3 regions of the Streptomyces crystallinus genome follow, and region 3 is predicted to be linked to each of the others. Evidence: predicted binding sites of a transcription regulator. Region 3 holds the regulator's gene; each other region holds the start of a gene.
What was found. Region 3 encodes HrcA, which represses chaperone genes, less so after heat shock. Its sites were predicted from a motif close to TTNGCACTCNGNNNNNCNGAGTGCNAA; they were not measured.
Positions count from the first base shown of each region.

Region 1: groES (co-chaperone GroES) is a predicted target of HrcA. The motif match lies at 4,503-4,529, and genes of this name have one in related genera.
Region 2: groL (chaperonin GroEL) is a predicted target of HrcA. The motif match lies at 2,985-3,011, and genes of this name have one in related genera.

Region 1 is NZ_BAAACA010000021.1:101,693-108,425, forward strand. It holds gene ABD236_RS19265 (hypothetical protein) at 1-181, shown strand, start outside; gene ABD236_RS19270 (class I SAM-dependent methyltransferase) at 222-1,427, opposite strand; gene ABD236_RS19275 (polysaccharide deacetylase family protein) at 1,520-2,455, shown strand; gene ABD236_RS19280 (FtsW/RodA/SpoVE family cell cycle protein) at 2,852-4,267, opposite strand; gene groES (co-chaperone GroES) at 4,675-4,983, shown strand; gene groL (chaperonin GroEL) at 5,099-6,727, shown strand.
Region 2 is NZ_BAAACA010000064.1:116,575-123,307, reverse strand. It holds gene ABD236_RS33185 (MurR/RpiR family transcriptional regulator) at 1-148, shown strand, start outside; gene murQ (N-acetylmuramic acid 6-phosphate etherase) at 191-1,108, shown strand; gene groL (chaperonin GroEL) at 1,197-2,819, opposite strand; gene ABD236_RS33170 (cold-shock protein) at 3,165-3,368, opposite strand; gene ABD236_RS33165 (MoaD/ThiS family protein) at 3,778-4,056, opposite strand; gene thrC (threonine synthase) at 4,090-5,400, opposite strand; SAM riboswitch class I at 5,418-5,545, opposite strand; gene ABD236_RS33155 (glucosyl-3-phosphoglycerate synthase) at 5,722-6,669, shown strand.
Region 3 is NZ_BAAACA010000011.1:98,255-104,987, forward strand. It holds gene ABD236_RS09790 (SpoIIE family protein phosphatase) at 1-124, shown strand, start outside; gene hemW (radical SAM family heme chaperone HemW) at 213-1,445, shown strand; gene ABD236_RS09800 (DUF3097 domain-containing protein) at 1,760-2,578, opposite strand; gene ABD236_RS09805 (MBL fold metallo-hydrolase) at 2,626-3,348, opposite strand; gene hrcA (heat-inducible transcriptional repressor HrcA) at 3,526-4,542, shown strand; gene dnaJ (molecular chaperone DnaJ) at 4,543-5,679, shown strand; gene ABD236_RS09820 (nitronate monooxygenase) at 5,901-6,733, shown strand, end outside.

The DNA of each region.
Region 1 (6,733 bases), on a different contig from region 3:
CCACCACCTCGCCAAGCATGACAAGCAGGGCAAGTGTCATGAGCGGGTGGAGGTCCCGGTCGCCTGGGACGAGTCCAAGCACCCGCTCCGCTTCGAGCCCGGCCAGTGCAACTGCCAGCAGTACGTGGGGCCGCAGCCGCTGTCCCAGGTGTTCGCCGAGGAGCTCACGGACCTGGCGTAGCCGGCCGGTCCGGGCGCGGGCGCGGCTGGGGTGAGGACGGCTACGCCGGTGTCACCGGACGGCCGATGAGCATCGTCGGCGCCCCCGCCACCCGGGTCAGGAACACCGTTGCCGAGGCGCGGCCCTGGAGCTTCATCTTGCGGCGGAGTTCTTCCGGTTCGACCGCCGAGCCGCGCTTCTTGACCGTGAGGACGCCGACTTCGCGTTCGCGCAGCAGGGCCTTGAGCTTCTTCATGTTGAAGGGGAGTTCGTCGGTGATCTCGTACGCGGTGGTGAAGGGGGAGTCGAACGGCTCGTCGTTCGTCACGTACGCGATGGTCTCGTCGATCAGGCGGCCGTCGCAGGCCGCGACGATCTCGGCCACCAGATGGGCGCGGATGACGGCGCCGTCCGGCTCGTACAGATAGCGGCCCACCGGGCCCACCGGCGGGGGCGGCAGCGGGGCCGAGGTCCAGAGGGTGGCCCCGGCGGGGAGGAGGGTGGCGCGAACTGTGCCCGGCGTGCGGGGGTGCCGGGGGGCGTGCGCGCCGCCGAACCAGAGCACGGCCTCCTTCACATCGCCCCCGTCCGAGATCCACTCCGCCTCGGCCTCGGGCGGGACCGACTCGTGCGGGATGCCGGGGGCGATCTTCAGCGCGGCGAACGGGGCCTTCCGGGCGGCGCCGACGGCCCAGGACAGCGGAGGGGAGTACGCCTCGGGGTCGAAGACGCGGCCTCGGCCGCCGCGCCGCGCCGGGTCGACGAACACCGCGTCCCACCCCGAGGTGTCCACGTCCGTCACGTCCGCGCACCGCACCTCGATCAGCCCGGCCAGCCCCAGCGCCGCCGCGTTGGCGCGGGCGACCTCCGCCGTCAGCTCGTCGCGGTCCACCGCGAGGACGCGGATGCCCGCCCGGGCCAGCGCCAGCGCGTCCCCGCCGATGCCGCAGCACAGATCGGCCACGCCCCGTACGCCCTGGGCGGTGAAGACGCGGGCGCGGTGGGCGGCCACCGAGGCGCGCGTCGACTGCTCGACGCCGTTGGGCGTGAAGAACATCCGGTACGCGTCGTCCGCGCCGAACTTCGCGACCGCGCGCTGCCGCAGCCGCGCCTGGGCCAGGGCCGCCGAGACCAGCTCGGGGGCGTACGTCCGGCGCAGCCGGGTGGCCACCGCCAGCTCCTGGGACGGGTCGTAGTCGCGGAGCGCGTCCAGCAGGCCCGTGCCCTCGGGGGTGAGCAGGGCGCGGAAGGTGTCGAGGTCGTTCACCCGCCCCATTGTGGGCCAGGTGGGGGACGGCGCGCGTCCGGTGACGGGTGTCGCCACGGGGAGGCCGCTCCGCACTGACAGGATGCGGCGGCATGCAGCTTGTACGACAAAAGGAACAGAATAGACGCGTTCCGGCCAAAGCCCCGCTCGTTCTGCTGACCGGGCTCGTCGTCGCCGCGCTCGCCTGCGGGTGCGCCGCCGAGGACGCCCGCACCGGGGGGCGCGGCAGCAAGGCCGCCGCCGGGCCGCAGGCGTACGACAGCGACGCCGCCCGCGCCCTGGCCGGCTACTCCGCCCAGCTCAAGGAGGCGCAGGCCGCCCGGGTCGCCGCCGCCAAGAAGTGGAGACTGGCCAAGGTGCCGCTGGCCGCGCCCGCCCCGCCCGCCGTCAAGCCGGAGATCACCAACCGGCCCGGCTTCGAGACGGACGGCGGCGACTCCCTGCCGCCGGTCTTCACCACCGTCCCGACCAAGCAGCGGATCGTCTTCCTCACCATCGACGACGGCGCCGAGAAGGACCCCGAGCTGCTGAAGATGATGCGGGAGCTGCGCATCCCCTACAGCGCGTTCCTCAGCGACTACCTCGTCCGCACCGACTACCCGTACTTCAAGCGGATGCAGGGCCTGGGCGTCACGCTCAACAACCACACCCTCAACCACCGCTATATGCCCGCGCTCTCCTACGACGAGCAGCGCCACGAGATCTGCGACCAGCAGGACAAGATCCAGAAGTGGTCGGGCAAGCGGCCCCGGCTCTTCCGCCCGCCGTACGGCAACTACAACGAGGACACCCTGCGCGCGGCCCGGTCCTGCGGGATCAAGGCGGTGCCGCTGTGGGCCGCGGAGGCGTTCCCCGACCACATGGAGTGGCGCGAGTGGGACCGCGATCTGCACCCCGGCGACATCGTGCTGACGCACTTCCGGGGCCGTGAGGACTGGAAGGGCACGATGCCCGACATGATCCGGCAGGTCATGAAGGTCATCACCGACAAGGGGTACGCGGTGGCCAGGCTGGAGGACTACGTATGAGCCGCGCGCACCGGCGGCCGGGCGGCCGGCTGAGCGGTCTGCTGGCGGCCGGTGCGCTGGTGGTGGGGCTGGTGGGGGCGGGGTGCGCGCAGCAGGTGGCTCCGCTGGAGCGGCTGGGGCGGATGGCGGCGACGCGGGTCTCCGGCCCGGGGGCGGTTTCCTCCGCCCCGTCCCCGCGCGGGGCCTGCGGCCCCCGTACCCCCGTCGGGGCTCCGCCCCGGGACCCCTCCTTCGTCTGCGGACCGTGCTGGGTCGCCCGCGCGGTTCCCCGCGCCCCTGAAAGACCTCGGGCGCGACCAGCCCCAGCGCACCCGCGGACAAAAACCGGGCCGCTCAGGGGCGCGGGGAACTGCGCGATCAGCCACAGACGGCCCGCGGAGAAAGGCCGGGCGGCAGCTACCCCGCCCGCCGCCGCCAGGCCCCGTCGCTGATCCGGATCAGCAGTGCCACCATCACCCAGTTCGCCACCAGCGACGATCCCCCCTTGGCCAGGAACGGGAGCGCCTTGCCGGTCAGGGGGATCAGGCCCGTCACCCCGCCCACCACCACGAACACCTGAAGCGCCAGCGCCGCCGCCAGCCCCGTGGCCAGCAGCTTGCCGAACGCGTCATGGGCCGCCAGGGCCGTCCGCAGACCCCGCTGGATCAGCAGCCCGTACAGCAGGAGCACCGCCATCACCCCGGCCATCCCCAGCTCCTCCCCGACCGTGGTCAGGATGAAGTCGCTGCGGCCCGCGAAGCCGACCAGCTCGGGGTGGCCCGCGCCCAGGCCCGTCCCCGTCATCCCGCCGCTGCCGAAGCTGAAGAGCCCCTGCGCCAGCTGGTCGGAGACCAGGCCCGGCGGGCGTTTCTCCGGTGGCAGGAACACGTCGAAGGGGTGCAGCCAGGCCACGATCCGGCCCTTGACGTGCGGCTCGGTCGAGCCGACGACGTACGCCCCGGCCGCCGCCATCAGCACCCCGCACACCACCCAGCTGGTGCGCTCCGTCGCCACGTACAGCATCACCACGAAGAGCCCGAAGAAGATCAGCGAGGTGCCCAGGTCGCGTTCGAGGACGAGCACCAGCAGGCTCAGCACCCAGATCGCCACCAGCGGCGCCATCTGGCGGCCGGGCGGCAGCCGGACGCCCAGGACCTTGCGGCCGGTGAGCGCCAGCGAGTCGCGGTGGACCACCAGATAGCCCGCGAAGAACACCGTGATGATGATCTTCACGAACTCGCCGGGCTGGAGCGAGAAAGGGCCGAGGTAGACCCACCGCTTGGCGCCGTACGTGTCCGCCCCGAAGAAAGTCGGCGCCATCAGCAGGACCAGGGCCACGGCCATCGAGACGTACATGTAGCGCGTGAGGCGCCGGTGGTCGCGCAGCAGCGCCACCGTCACCAGACAGCCCGTCAGTCCGATGACCGTCCACACCAGCTGCCCCGACGCGGTGGGCGCCGACTTGAACGCCTTCGCGTACGCCGGGTCGAGGCGGTGGAGCAGCACCAGGCCGAGCCCGGACAGGAGGACGGCCAGCGGCAGGATCAGCGGATCGGCGTACGCGGCGAACCTGCGTACGGTCAGATGCCCGGCCAGCGAGATCAGCGTCATGCTCACCGCGAACTCGGCGGTGGCGCGCGCGACCTGGCCCGTCAGCGCCGCCGAGACACAGGCGTGGCCGCCCACGGTGACGAGCACCACCAGTGCGAGCAGCAGCGCCTCGGTCCGGCGGCGGGCGGCGGCGAGCGCCCGCCCGGGGCCCGCGTCGTCGCGGCCCCGGCCCTCGTCCTGCGTACCGGCCCGGTCGCCGACACCCGCGCGTATGGTCCTCATCGGCCCGACCTTAGGCACCCTTTCGTCCGGATGGCGAGGTTCCTCCGGAAGAAGCCATGTCGGGAAGTCCACAGGGGCGCGGAAGAACCAGATGGGTGAATTCGGCGTCGGCGCGGGCCCGGCGGCCGCAGCGCGCGGGCCGGGAGGCCGGAGCGCGCGGGCCGGGAGGTCGGAGGGGGGAGCCGGTGCGGCCCCTCGACGGGACCCTCCGGTTTCGGCCGCCACGGCCCTCGGCTTGGCACTCCGCTTGACCGAGTGCTAATCGCCGTCCTAGTCTCGGCTCTGGCACTCCCCACTGGAGAGTGCCAACACAGCGACGGGCAGGTCCGGCACCCGCGACGACGGATCCACCTGGTCGCCACCCAGACAGTTAACCCCGTGAGATCTCCGAAGGGGGAGACCGGATCGTGACGACCGCCAGCTCCAAGGTTGCCATCAAGCCGCTCGAGGACCGCATCGTGGTCCAGCCGCTCGACGCCGAGCAGACCACGGCCTCCGGCCTGGTCATTCCGGACACCGCCAAGGAGAAGCCCCAGGAGGGCGTCGTCCTGGCCGTGGGTCCGGGCCGGATCGAGGACGGCAAGCGCGTCGAGCTCGACGTCTCCGTCGGCGACGTCGTGCTCTACAGCAAGTACGGCGGCACCGAGGTGAAGTACAACGGCGAGGAGTACCTCGTCCTCTCGGCTCGCGACGTGCTCGCGATCATCGAGAAGTAGTTCATCTCGAAGCGAATGCTTCTCAACTGCGCCCCTGGCCACCCCGCTGACAGCCGGGCGGCGAGGGGCGCAGTCTTCGTAATCCCGAGTTTTCCGAGAGGGCTGAACCGCTCCCATGGCGAAGATCCTGAAGTTCGACGAGGACGCCCGTCGCGCCCTTGAGCGCGGCGTCAACAAGCTTGCCGACACGGTGAAGGTGACGATCGGCCCCAAGGGCCGCAACGTCGTCATCGACAAGAAGTTCGGCGCCCCCACCATCACCAACGACGGTGTCACCATCGCCCGCGAGGTCGAGCTCGACGACCCGTACGAGAACCTGGGCGCCCAGCTGGTGAAGGAGGTGGCGACCAAGACCAACGACATCGCGGGTGACGGCACCACCACCGCCACCGTGCTGGCCCAGGCGCTGGTCCGCGAGGGTCTGCGCAACGTCGCCGCCGGCGCCTCCCCGGCCGCCCTGAAGAAGGGCATCGACGCGGCCGTCAAGGCCGTCTCCGAGGAGCTGCTCGCCACCGCGCGTCCGATCGACGACAAGTCGGACATCGCCGCCGTGGCCGCGCTCTCCGCGCAGGACCAGCAGGTCGGCGAGCTCATCGCCGAGGCGATGGACAAGGTCGGCAAGGACGGTGTCATCACCGTCGAGGAGTCCAACACCTTCGGCCTGGAGCTGGAGTTCACCGAGGGCATGGCCTTCGACAAGGGCTACCTCTCGCCGTACATGGTCTCCGACCAGGAGCGTATGGAGGCCGTCCTCGACGACCCGTACATCCTGATCAACCAGGGCAAGATCTCCTCGATCCAGGACCTGCTGCCGCTCCTGGAGAAGGTCATCCAGGCCGGCGCCTCCAAGCCGCTCCTGATCATCGCCGAGGACGTCGAGGGCGAGGCCCTCTCCACCCTCGTCGTCAACAAGATCCGCGGCACGTTCAACGCCGTGGCCGTCAAGGCCCCGGGCTTCGGCGACCGCCGCAAGGCGATGCTCCAGGACATGGCCACCCTCACCGGTGCCACCGTCATCGCCGAGGAGGTCGGCCTCAAGCTCGACCAGGCCGGTCTGGACGTGCTGGGCTCCGCCCGCCGCGTGACCGTCACCAAGGACGACACCACGATCGTCGACGGCGGCGGCAACAGCGAGGACGTGGCCGGCCGCGTCGCGCAGATCAAGGCCGAGATCGAGTCCACGGACTCCGACTGGGACCGCGAGAAGCTCCAGGAGCGCCTCGCCAAGCTCGCCGGCGGCGTCTGCGTGATCAAGGTCGGCGCCGCCACCGAGGTGGAGCTGAAGGAGAAGAAGCACCGTCTGGAGGACGCCATCTCCGCGACCCGCGCCGCGGTCGAGGAGGGCATCGTCTCCGGTGGTGGCTCCGCGCTCGTCCACGCCGTCAAGGTCCTGGAGGGCAACCTCGACAAGACCGGCGACGAGGCCACGGGTGTCGCGGTCGTCAAGCGCGCCGCCGTCGAGCCGCTGCGCTGGATCGCCGAGAACGCCGGCCTCGAGGGCTACGTCATCACCTCGAAGGTGGCGGAGCTGGACAAGGGCAACGGCTTCAACGCCGCCACCGGTGAGTACGGCGACCTGGTCAAGGCCGGCGTCATCGACCCGGTCAAGGTGACGCGCTCCGCCCTGGAGAACGCCGCCTCCATCGCCTCCCTGCTGCTCACGACCGAGACCCTGGTCGTCGAGAAGCCGGCCGAGGAGGAGGCCGAGGCCGGTCACGGCCACGGTCACGGCCACAGCCACTGACGTGGT
Region 2 (6,733 bases), on a different contig from region 3:
GGCCGCGATGTCGTCCCGCACGAGTCAACTCCTCGTCGTGGACTGCCTGTTCGTCGGGGTCGCCCAGCGCACCTACGAGACGGCCGCCCCCGCGCTGGCCGCCTCCTACGAGGCGCTCGCGCACCGCCGCAGCCCGCGCACCCGCTGACCCCGGGTGCCCTCGCACACGTACGGAAAGAGCAGCGCTGTCATGACTTCCACGTACGGGGAACTCCGCGCCCAGCTGGCCGCGTTGACCACCGAGGCTTTCCGGCCCGAGCTCGCCGACATCGACCGGCTGCCGACCGCCGAGATCGCCCGCCTGATGAACAGCGAGGACGCCGGCGTCCCGGCGGCCGTCGCCGCGCAGCTGGAGCGGATCGCCGCCGCCATCGACGCCACCGCCGAGCGGATGGGCCGCGGCGGGCGCCTGGTGTACGCGGGCGCGGGCACCGCCGGGCGGCTCGGCGTCCTGGACGCCAGCGAGTGCCCGCCCACCTTCAACACCGACCCGGCGCAGGTCGTCGGGCTGATCGCGGGCGGGCCGAAGGCCCTCGCCAGCTCCGTCGAGGGCGCCGAGGACTCCAAGGAGCTGGCCGCCGCCGACCTGGACGCGCTCGGGCTGACCGCGCTCGACACGGTGGTCGGCGTCTCCGCCTCCGGCCGCACCCCGTACGCGGTGGGCGCCGTGCAGCACGCCCGGGCGCGCGGGGCGCTGACGATCGGCCTGGCCTGCAACGCGGGCTCGGCCCTCGCCGCCGCCGCCGAGCACGGCATCGAGGTGGTGGTGGGGCCCGAGCTGCTGACCGGCTCCACCCGGCTGAAGTCCGGCACCGCCCAGAAGCTCGTCCTCAACATGATCTCGACGATCACCATGATCCGGCTCGGCAAGACGTACGGGAACCTCATGGTCGACGTCCGGGCCTCCAACGAGAAGCTGCGCGCCCGCTCCCGCCGGATCGTCGCGCTGGCCACCGGGGCGGACGACGACCGGATCGAGACGGCCCTGACGGCCGCCGACGGCGAGGTGAAGACGGCGATCCTGATGCTGCTGGCGGACGTGGACGCGGCCACCGCCAACCGCCGCCTGTCGCAGACCCAGGGCCGGCTGCGGGCGGCGCTGCCGTAGGCCCCGCCGCCGGCACGCCGAAGGGCGGCACCCCCAGCGGGGTGCCGCCCTCCGTACGCAACCGGGCTCGCCGATCCTTCGAGAAGGATCAGAAGTCCATGTCACCGCCCGGCATGCCGCCCGGAGCGGCCGCGGCGGCCTTCTCCGGCTTGTCGGCGATGACGGCCTCGGTGGTGAGGAACAGCGCGGCGATCGACGCAGCGTTCTGCAGCGCGGAGCGCGTGACCTTCGCCGGGTCGATGATGCCCTCGGCGATCATGTCGACGTACTCGCCGGTCGCGGCGTTCAGACCGTGGCCGACGGCCAGGTTGCGCACCTTCTCGACGACGACGCCACCCTCGAGACCACCGTTGACGGCGATCTGCTTGAGCGGGGCCTCCAGGGCGAGCTTCACGGCGTTGGCGCCGGTCGCCTCGTCACCCGACAGGTCCAGCTTCTCGAAGACCGAGGAGGCCTGGAGCAGGGCCACGCCACCGCCGGCGACGATGCCCTCCTCGACGGCCGCCTTCGCGTTGCGCACGGCGTCCTCGATGCGGTGCTTGCGCTCCTTGAGCTCCACCTCGGTGGCGGCGCCGGCCTTGATGACGGCCACGCCCCCGGCCAGCTTCGCCAGGCGCTCCTGGAGCTTCTCGCGGTCGTAGTCCGAGTCCGAGTTCTCGATCTCGGCGCGGATCTGGTTCACGCGACCGGCGACCTGCTCGCTGTCACCGGCACCGTCGACGATGGTGGTCTCGTCCTTGGTGATGACGACCTTGCGGGCGCGGCCGAGCAGGTCGAGACCGGCGTTCTCCAGCTTGAGGCCGACCTCCTCGGAGATGACCGTGCCGCCGGTGAGGATGGCGATGTCGTTCAGCATCGCCTTGCGGCGGTCGCCGAAGCCCGGGGCCTTGACGGCGACGGACTTGAAGGTGCCGCGGATCTTGTTCACGACCAGGGTCGACAGGGCCTCGCCCTCGACGTCCTCGGCGATGATCAGGAGCGGCTTGCCCGACTGCATGACCTTCTCGAGGAGCGGCAGCAGGTCCTTGACCGAGCCGATCTTCGAGTTGACGATCAGGATGTACGGGTCGTCGAGCGCGGCTTCCATGCGCTCCATGTCGGTCGCGAAGTACGCCGAGATGTAGCCCTTGTCGAAGCGCATGCCCTCGGTGAGCTCGAGCTCCAGACCGAAGGTCTGGGACTCCTCGACCGTGATGACGCCTTCCTTGCCGACCTTGTCCATCGCCTCGGCGATGAGCTCGCCGATCTGGGTGTCGGCGGCGGAGATGGAGGCCGTCGAAGCGATCTGCTCCTTGGTCTCGACATCCTTGGCCTGCTCCAGGAGCGCACCGGAGACGGCCTCGACGGCCTTCTCGATGCCGCGCTTCAGGGCCATCGGGTTGGCACCGGCGGCCACGTTGCGCAGACCCTCACGCACCAGCGCCTGGGCGAGGACGGTCGCGGTGGTCGTACCGTCACCGGCGACGTCGTCCGTCTTCTTGGCGACTTCCTTGACCAGCTCGGCGCCGATCTTCTCGTACGGGTCCTCGAGCTCGATCTCCTTGGCGATGGAGACACCATCGTTGGTGATCGTGGGGGCGCCCCACTTCTTCTCGAGGACGACGTTGCGGCCCTTGGGGCCAAGGGTGACCTTTACGGCGTCGGCGAGCTGGTTCATCCCGCGCTCGAGACCGCGCCGTGCCTCCTCGTCGAACGCGATGATCTTGGCCATGTGAAGTGGTCCTCCCGGACAGGGGTGGCGTTCTTCGTGGACCGCGCCGGTGCCCGCGACGGACGGCCTGCGACCCTTGTGGTTCCTTGCCCCACGAGGTCCGCGGGCCTCACTGACCCGATCCAAGTTCTGTCACTCTCACTCGGAGAGTGCTAAGCCCAATGATTAGCACTCGGCCCAGGAGAGTGCAAGGCCGCCCCGTCGCCCCGGCCGGGTCCCGGACACCCCGCGCGCCGGTGGCGGGGCCGGGCGCCGGGCCCGGAACACACACGTGGGGCCCGCATCCATTTACAGAGGATGCGGGCCCCACGGGCCTGTGTGCGTCGGTGGCCGATCGCGCCGAGATCAGACGGCGAGCTTGACCATGTCCGCCTGCGGACCCTTCTGGCCCTGCGAGATCTCGAACTCGACTCGCTGACCTTCTTCAAGGGTGCGGTACCCGTCCATCTGGATCGCGCTGTAGTGGACGAAAACATCCGCACCACCGTCGACCGCGATGAAGCCGTACCCCTTCTCCGCGTTGAACCACTTGACGGTGCCCTGAGCCATGCCTAACTCCCCTATTACTGGCCCTTGCACGGGACCGCACTTCGCGGACCCGGGTCAGACCTCACCCTCCGACAGGAGAGGGTGTGCGCCGGAACGCGTCGACCGCGGCTGAATGTATCTGCCCAACTGCCCTCTGCAACAGGTCAATCGGACGAGAATTCCGGGCACGGGTCAGGAGCGGAATGCCGCCTATTCCAGCATTCCGGGGCAAGTCGGGCCGGGCAAAGCGCACTTAAGGAGCAATATGCTCGAACACTTTGACTGCTTCTCGACGCCCGTTCGTCGCGTTCTCATATGCGCGTGGCATGGACAACGAAGGGGACTTCCCCACTGTACCGCGCTCAACCACACTGAATTGCCCCCTCCGCTTAGCTTGCGGAGGGGGCAATTCAGGTAACGCAGCGTAGGTTCAGCAACCGCCCGCGACGGCCGGAATGATCGAGACCCCGGCGCCGTCCGGCGTCGCCGTCTGAAGACCCTGCTCGAAGCGGACGTCGTCGTCGTTGACGTACACGTTGACGAAGCGGCGCAGCTTGCCCTGGTCGTCCAGGACCCGGGCGGCGATCCCGGTGTGGTTCTTCTCCAGGTCGGCGATGACCTCGGCGAGGGTGGCCCCCTCGGCCGCGACCTCGGCCTTGCCGCCGGTGTAGGTGCGGAGGATGGTGGGGATGCGGACGTTGACGCTCATGGGCTTCCTGCCTTCCGTCTGGGAGCTGGTGGGTCAGCCGGCCAGGCCGGCGTCGCGGAACGCGTCCAGGCTCGGGCGGATGGTCGCGGTCGGGCCGGTGGTCGGCGCCACCGCGTCCAGGGTCTTGAGGCCGTCGCCCGTGTTCAGGACGACAGTAGTCAGGCTCGGGTCCAGCAGCCCGTTCTCGATGAGCTTCTGTGTGACGCCGACCGTGACGCCGCCCGCGGTCTCGGCGAAGATGCCCTCGGTCCGGGCGAGCAGCTTGATCGCGTCGACGACCTGCTCGTCGTTCACGTCCTCCACCGCGCCGCCGGTGCGCCGGGCGATGTCCAGGACGTACGGGCCGTCCGCCGGGTTGCCGATGGCCAGCGACTTGGCGATGGTGTCCGGCTTCTGCGGCCGTACGACGTCGTGGCCCGCCTTGAAGGCGGTGGAGACCGGAGAGCACCCCTCCGCCTGGGCGCCGAAGATCTTGTACGGCTTGTCCTCGACCAGGCCCAGCCTGATCAGCTCCTGCAGCCCCTTGTCGATCTTCGTGAGCTGGGAGCCGGAGGCGATCGGGATGACGATCTGGTCGGGCAGCCGCCAGCCGAGCTGCTCGCAGATCTCGTACGCCAGCGTCTTGGAGCCCTCGCCGTAGTACGGGCGCAGATTGACGTTCACGAAGCCCCAGCCCTCGCCGAGCGGGTCGCCGATGAGCTCCGAGCAGAAGCGGTTGACGTCGTCGTAGTTGCCCTCGATGCCGACGAGCTCGCCGCCGTACACCGCGGCCATGACGACCTTGCCCTGCTCCAGGTCGTGCGGGATGAAGACGCAGGAGCGCAGCCCCGCCCGGGCGGCGGCCGCGCCGACGGCGCCCGCGAGGTTACCGGTGGAGGAGCAGGAGAGCGTGGTGAAGCCGAAGGCGCGGGCGGCCTCGACGGCGATGGCTACGACGCGGTCCTTGAAGGAGTGCGTCGGGTTGCCGGAGTCGTCCTTCACGTACAGGCCGCCGGTGACGCCCAGTTCACGGGCGAGATTGTCGGCCTTGACGAGCTTGGTGAATCCCGGATTCAGGTTGGGCTTTTCAGCCACATTGGCCGGAACAGGCAGCAGGGGCGCATAGCGCCAGATGCTGTTCGGGCCCGCTTCGATCCGCTTGCGGAGCGCCTCGGGGTCACCCGTGGGAAGGTCGTACGCGACTTCGAGCGGACCGAAACACAGGGCACAGGCGAAGACGGGGCCGAGCTCGAACCGCTCCCCGCATTCCCGGCAGGAAAGCGCGGCGGCGGGACCGAGGTCCACGGCGTCGGCGGCATTCGTGGTGGTGGCGTCGGTGGCGTTCTCAACGGTCTGCACAGCCATGATGGCGAGGCCCTTTCTCCTCATCTTCCCCATGGCGCATTTCGCCATGAGACGGAATTGGCACCTTCCCCACCGTGACCTCGCGGTCGGCAGGAGGGTTGCCGGGACTTCAACGGGCCGTTCCCTCAGTCCCTCTGGATGAGCGCTGTGGCACCGGGTCCAGGACCCGGGCATTTGTTCGCGCGACGACCCCGACATGCGACGGCCGTCCGCGTTGTTCAAGACTGTAACCGAAGGCCCGGACGGTTGAGATAGTCGTCCGAACCGCGAGATGGATCACACGCGGCGGCCACACCGTCACTCACAGAGGGGTCACCGATCGTGCTGGAAGAGGTGGAACGCTGGCTGAGCAGGCGTTCCTGGTCGGCGGCCGACCGCCCGCTGGACGCGATCACGGCCGCCAAGCGCCGCACCGGCACCACCGTCAGCGTGGTGCTGCCGGCGCTGAACGAGGAGGCCACGGTCGGGCAGATCGTGACCGCCATCCGGCGCGAGCTGATGACCGCCGCGGTGCCGCTGGTGGACGAGCTGGTGGTGGTCGACTCCGGCTCCACCGACCGTACGGCCGAGGTCGCGGCCCGCGCGGGCGCCCGGGTGGTGCACCGGGACGCGATCCTGCCCCGGATACCCGCGCTGCCCGGCAAGGGCGAGGTCCTGTGGCGCTCGCTGCTGGTCACCACGGGTGACGTCGTCTGCTTCGTCGACGCGGACCTGAAGGACTTCGATCCCGGCTTCGTCTCCGGCATCGTCGGCCCGCTCCTGACCGACCCCGAGGTGGACTTCGTCAAGGCGATGTACGACCGCCCCTTCGGCGACTCCCCAGGTCAGGGCGGTCGCGTCACCGAACTCGTGGCCCGGCCGCTGCTCAATCTGCACTGGCCGCGCCTCGCCGGTTTCGTCCAGCCGCTGGGCGGCGAGTACGCGGCCCGGCGCTCCCTCCTGGAGCGGCTGCCGTTCCCGGTCGGCTACGGAGTGGAGCTGGGGCTGCTCGTCGACGCGCTGCACACGGTGGGCCTGGACGCGCTGGCCCAGGTGGACGTCGGCGTACGCAAACACCGCCACCAGGACGGCCAGGCGCTCGGCCGGATGGCGGCGGCGATCTACCGCACCGCCCAACTGCGGCTCTCCCGGGCCCACTTGGTGCGCCCCGCGCTGACCCAGTTCGAGCGCGGCGAGCAGGGCTTCGTCCCGCGCACCTACGAGGTCGACACCGAGGAGCGGCCGCCGATGAGGGAAATCTCGGAGTACGCGGTGCATCGCGCGGCGTAACCGGGCGTGAGCATCAGAGGTCCGTGCCGCCGTTCGCACGTTTGAGGCATTCCGCTTCGGGCTA
Region 3 (6,733 bases):
GCTCGCGGGGTGCGTGGGGATGACGGCGACGGGGGTCGCGGAGAGCGTCAAGCGCGCGGTGTACGCGTTCGGCACGACGCCCCCGGAGGACGACCTGGCGCTGCTGGTGCTCCAGGCCCGCTGAGCCTGTCCTCGCTCCCCGTCCGCCCCCGACGCCGGACGGGCTCCGAGGGCGTGCCCGGGTACCGCCCGGGGTGGCGGACAATGGGGCCATGCCTTCCGTACTGCCCGATGGTGAGCCCATGCCCGAGGACGGGGCGCTGCCCGGTTCCGCCCTGGAGGGCGCGGGGGAGCGGCCGCTCGGCTTCTACCTGCACGTTCCCTACTGCGCCACGCGCTGCGGGTACTGCGACTTCAACACCTACACCGCCACCGAGCTGCGCGGCTCCGGCGGCGTCCTGGCCTCCCGGGACAACTACGCGGCCACGGTGACCGACGAGATCCGCCTGGCCCGCAAGGTCCTGGGCGACGACCCCCGCCCGGTCCGCACGGTCTTCGTCGGCGGCGGCACGCCCACCCTCCTGCCCGCCGCCGACCTGGTCCGGATGCTCTCGGCCGTACGCGAGGAGTTCGGTCTCGCGGACGACGCCGAGGTGACCACGGAGGCGAACCCGGAGTCGGTGGACCGGGCGTATCTGGAGGAGCTGCGCGCCGGGGGCTTCAACCGGGTCTCCTTCGGCATGCAGAGCGCCAAGCAGCACGTGCTGAAGATCCTCGACCGTACGCACACGCCGGGCCGGCCCGAGGCGTGCGTCGCCGAGGCGCGGGCGGCGGGCTTCGACCACGTCAACCTCGACCTGATCTACGGCACGCCCGGGGAGACGGACGACGACTGGCGCGAGTCGCTGGCGGCGGCGGTCGGGGCCGGTCCCGACCACATCTCCGCCTATGCCCTGATCGTCGAGGAGGGCACCCAGCTGGCGCGCCGGATCCGCCGGGGCGAGGTCCCGATGACCGACGACGACGTCCACGCGGACCGCTATCTGATCGCGGACTCGGTGCTGGCGGAGGCGGGCTTCCACTGGTACGAGGTGTCCAACTGGGCCACCACGGAGGCGGGGCGCTGCCTCCACAACGAGCTGTACTGGCGCGGGGCGGACTGGTGGGGCGCGGGTCCCGGGGCGCACAGCCATGTGGGGGGCGTGCGGTGGTGGAACGTGAAGCATCCGGGCGCGTATGCGGCGGCGCTGGCGGGTGGGGGTACGCCGGGGGCGGGGCGTGAGGTTCTGTCCGCCGGGGACCGCCGCGTGGAGCGGATCCTGCTGGAGCTGCGCCTCCGCGAGGGCTGCGAGCTGTCGCTGCTGCGTCCGGCGGGTCTCGCGGCGTCGCGCCGGGCCCTGTCGGACGGGCTCCTTGAGCCGGGTCCGTACGGGGCGGGGCGGGCGGTGCTGACGCTGCGGGGGAGGTTGTTGGCGGACGGGGTGGTGCGGGATCTGGTGGACTGACCTTTCCCGTCCCCTCCCCGCCCCTTCCCCAAAGCCCTCTGCCGGGCGGCCGGGGGCTCTGCCCCCAAACCCCGGGCCCGTGTTCGTCTGCGGGCCGCCGACGGCTGGTCGCGCAGTTCCCCGCGCCCCTAGGGGGTGCGGCTTGGGCGGCGGTGAGAGGTGCGGGGAACAGGGGCCGGAGGCCCCGTTCCTTCAGGGGCGCGGGGAACTGCGCGACCAGCCCACCACCGGGCCGCGGACGAACGCGAAGCGAACGGGGTCCGGGGGCGTAGCCCCCGGGAGGCCACCTTCACCCCCACCCACCCCCGGAGGGTTCAGGGAAGGGGCGGGGTGGGGGCTGTCACGAAGTCGATCAGTTCCTCCACCCGGCCCAGCAGCTCCGGCTCCAGGTCCCGGTAGGAGCGGACCCCCGACAGGATCCGCTGCCACGCAGCCCCCGTGTTCTCCGGCCACCCCAACGCCCGGCACACCCCCGTCTTCCAGTCCGTCCCGCGCGGCACCACCGGCCAGGAACCAATCCCCACGGAGCCCGGCTTCACCGCCTCCCACACGTCGATGTAGGGGTGCCCGGCCACCAGGACGTGCTCGCCCGTGACCGCCGCCGCGATGCGCGACTCCTTGGAGCCGGGGACCAGGTGGTCGACCAGGACGCCCAGGCGCGCGTCGGGGCCGGGCGCGAAGTCCGCGACGATCGCGGGGAGGTCGTCGATGCCGGAGAGGTACTCGACGACGACGCCCTCGATGCGCAGGTCGTCGCCCCAGACCTTCTCCACCAGCTCCGCGTCGTGGCGCCCCTCCACGTAGATGCGCCCCGCGCGCGCCACCCGCGCCCGCGCTCCCGGCACCGCCACGGAGCCCGAGGCCGTACGCGCCGGGCGCGCGGGCGCGGGCGCCGGCGGGCGTACCAGCGTGACCACCTTGCCCTCCAGCAGGAACCCGCGGGGATCCAGCGGGAACACCCGCTGTTTGCCGAAGCGGTCCTCCAGCGTCACCGTCCCCGCCTCACAGCGGAGCACCGCCCCGCAGAACCCCGTCGTCACCTCCTCGACGACCAGGTCGAGCTCGGCGGGCACCTCGGGGGCCGGGGTCCCCTTCTTCCAGGGCGGAGTCAGGTCCGGGCTGTAGCTGCGCATTCGGATGAGAATACGGGCGGGTGATGTGCCCATATGGCTGTACGGCGTTACGACACGCCGAATCGCGCCGCGAGCCGGTCCCGCTGCGCCCGGACGAACGCCGCGTCCACCACCGCCCCGTGCCCCGGCACGTACACCGCGTCCTCGCCGCCCAGTTCGAGCAGCCGGTCCAGGGCGGCGGGCCAGCGGGTGCGGACCGCGTCCGGGCCCGCCTGCGGCTCCCCGGACTCCTCGACCAGGTCGCCGCAGAAGACCACCTCGGGCGAGCCGGGCGAGGCGGGCACCAGCAGCGCCAGGTCGTGGCCGCTGTGGCCGGGGCCCACGTTCGCCAGCAGCACCTGCCGCCCGCCCAGCTCCAGCGTCCACTCGCCGCTCACGAAGTGCTGCGGGAGCACCAGCAGGTCCGCCGCCTCGGCCGCCCGCGCGGGCGGCACCCCCTGCTGGACCGCGTCCTCGCGCAGTTCGTCGCCGTCGAGGACCCGGTCGATGCCCACCGCCCCGTACACCTCGACTCCCGAGAACGCGGCCGTGCCGAGCACATGGTCGAAGTGCGGATGGCTGAGTGCGACATGCGTCACCCGGCGCCCCAGCAGCGCCTGCGCCTGGGCGCGCAGCTCGGCGCCCTCGCGCAGCGTCGACCCCGTGTCGTACAGCAGGACCGCGTCCTCGCCCGCGACCAGACCGGCCGTGGCGTCCCACCCCGGGAGCCGGCGGCGGCCCACGCCGTCGCCGAGGCGCTCCCAGCCGAACTCTTCCCATCTGACGTCCATGACGTGACGCTATCCCGGGCGGCCGGGGGCGGCGTTCGAGCGCGCCGCGAGCGTCACGGGCGGCCGCCCTTGCTAGGGGTGTACCGGTCGGCCGTACACTGGCCGGGGGATTGCTGGCACTCGAACGCACAGAGTGCCAGGCAGAGTGCCTAGGGACGACAGCAGGAGGTGTGCGCGGTGCTCAGCGAACGCAGACTCGAGGTCCTGCGCGCCATCGTCCAGGACTATGTCGGGACCGAGGAGCCGGTGGGCTCCAAGGCCCTGACCGAGCGGCATGCGCTGGGCGTCTCCCCGGCGACCGTGCGCAACGACATGGCCGTCCTGGAGGAGGAGGGCTTCATCGCCCAGCCGCACACCAGCGCCGGGCGCATCCCCACGGACAAGGGCTACCGGCTCTTCGTCGACCGGCTCGCGGGCGTCAAGCCGCTGTCGTCGCCGGAGCGGCGGGCCATCCAGAACTTCCTGGACGGCGCCGTCGACCTCGACGACGTGGTGGCGCGCACGGTCCGCCTTCTCGCCCAGCTCACCCGGCAGGTCGCCGTCGTGCAGTACCCGTCGCTGACACGGTCCACCGTGCGGCACGTGGAGCTGCTGTCGCTGGCCCCGGCCCGGCTGATGCTGGTGCTCATCACGGACACCGGGCGGGTCGAGCAGCGGCTCGTCGACTGCCCGGCGCCGTTCGGCGAGACCTCGCTGGCCGATCTGCGGGCCCGGCTCAACAGCCGGGTGGTGGGGCGCCGCTTCGCGGACGTCCCGCAGCTGGTGCAGGATCTGCCGGAGTCCTTCGAGCCGGAGGACCGAGGAACCGTTTCGACGGTGCTCTCCACCCTGCTCGAAACCCTGGTCGAGGAGACCGAGGAGCGGCTGATGATCGGCGGCACCGCCAATCTCACCCGCTTCGGGCACGACTTCCCCCTGACCATTCGGCCGGTGCTGGAGGCGCTTGAGGAGCAGGTCGTGCTCCTCAAGCTGCTCGGCGAGGCCAAGGAATCGGGCATGACCGTACGAATCGGGCATGAGAACGCCCATGAAGGGCTGAACTCCACGTCCGTCGTCTCGGTCGGCTACGGTTCGGGCGGCGAGGCCGTCGCCAAACTCGGCGTGGTCGGACCGACCCGCATGGATTACCCCGGAACGATGGGAGCGGTACGCGCAGTGGCACGTTACGTCGGACAGATCCTGGCGGAGTCGTAAGTGGCCACGGACTACTACGCCGTACTGGGCGTACGCCGCGACGCATCGCAGGACGAGATCAAGAAGGCGTTCCGGCGCCTCGCGCGTGAACTCCACCCGGATGTGAATCCGGACCCGAAGACGCAGGAGCGCTTCAAGGAGATCAACGCCGCCTACGAGGTCCTCTCGGACCCGCAGAAGAAGCAGGTCTACGACCTCGGCGGAGACCCCCTGTCCTCCTCCGGCGGCGGTGGCGCGGGCGGTTTCGGCGCGGGTGGCTTCGGGAACTTCTCGGACATCATGGACGCGTTCTTCGGCAACGCGGCGCAGCGCGGCCCGCGCTCGCGCACCCGCCGGGGCCAGGACGCCATGATCCGGCTGGAGATCGACCTCAACGAGGCGGCCTTCGGTACGACCAAGGAGATCCAGGTCGACACGGCGGTCGTCTGTACGACCTGCTCGGGCGAGGGCGCCGCACCCGGCACCTCGGCCCAGACGTGTGACATGTGCCGCGGCCGCGGTGAGGTCTCCCAGGTCACCCGGTCCTTCCTCGGCCAGGTCATGACCTCCCGGCCCTGCCCCCAGTGCCAGGGCTTCGGGACCGTCGTGCCCACCCCGTGCCCGGAGTGCGCCGGCGACGGCCGCATCCGCTCGCGCCGCACGCTCACGGTCAAGATCCCGGCCGGTGTCGACAACGGCACCCGGATCCAGCTCGCGGGCGAGGGCGAGGTCGGCCCCGGCGGCGGCCCCGCCGGCGACCTGTACGTGGAGATCCACGAGCTCAACCACGACGTCTTCCAGCGCCGTGGCGACGATCTGCACTGCACGGTGACGATCCCCATGACGGCGGCGTCGCTCGGCACGAAGGTGCCGCTCCAGACACTGGACGGCATGGAGGAGGTGGACATCCGCCCGGGCACGCAGTCGGGCCAGTCCATCCCGCTGCACGGGCGCGGCGTGACGCATCTGCGGGGCGGCGGGCGCGGCGACCTGATCGTCCACGTCGAGGTCACCACGCCGACCAAGCTCGACCCCCAGCAGGAGGACCTGCTGCGCCAGTTGGCCAAGCTGCGCGGCGAGGAGCGCCCGATGGGGCAGTTCCAGCCGGGGCAGCAGGGCTTGTTCTCCCGCCTGAAGGACGCGTTCAACGGTCGGTGACCGTTGTTCGGCCCGGCCTTTGTCTGCGGCTGAGTGGCTGGCTGAGCGCGCAGTTCCCCGCGCCCCTGACTACCTAGGGGCGCGGGGAACTGCGCGAGCAACCCAGCACGGGCCGCAGACGAAGACCGGGCCGGGGCGGCCGCAGGCCGAGGGGTCGCGGGCGCAGCCCGCGGTGGGGTGGGCGATTCGGCCCCACGCCGCACCCGTGACACGATGCGGGCATGGCTTTGACCGATCTCTGCCGGTATCCGATCGTGCAGGCTCCGATGGCCGGTGGCGTCTCCGCCCCCGGTCTGGCCGCCGCGGTCTGCGAGGCCGGCGGGCTCGGGTTCCTGGCCGCCGGGTACAAGACGGCCGACGGCATGTACCAGGAGATCAAGCAGCTGCGCGGGCTCACCGGGCGGCCGTTCGGGGTCAACCTGTTCATGCCGCAGCCCCCGCACACCGACCCGGCCGTCATCGAGGTCTACCGCAACCAGCTGGCGGGCGAGGCCACCTGGTACGGGACCCCGCTCGGCGACGCCGACTCCGGCGGCGACGACGGCTATGAGGCCAAGCTGGCGATCCTGCGCGAGGACCCGGTCGCGGCCGTCTCGTTCACCTTCGGCTGCCCCGAGCCCGAGGTGCTCGCCGCGTTCGCCGCCCTCGGCACGTACACCGTCGTCACCGTGACCACCCCCGACGAGGCGCTGGCCGCCGAGGCCGCCGGGGCCGACGCCGTCTGTGTGCAGGGGATAGAGGCCGGCGGGCACCAGTCGACGCACCGCGACGACCCGCAGGCCGACGGCTCCGGGATCGGGCTGCTCTCGCTGATCACCCAGATCCGCGAGAGCGTACGGCTGCCGCTCATCGCGACCGGCGGGCTGATGCGCGGCGCCCAGATCGCGGCGGTGCTCGCGGCCGGCGCGGACGCGGCGCAGCTCGGCACGGCGTTCCTGGCCTGCCCGGAGTCCGGCGCGCACGCGCTGCACAAGCAGGCGCTGACCAACCCCCTCTTCGTCCGCACCGAGTTGACCCGGGCGTTCTCCGGGCGCCCGGCCCGCGGCCTGGTCAA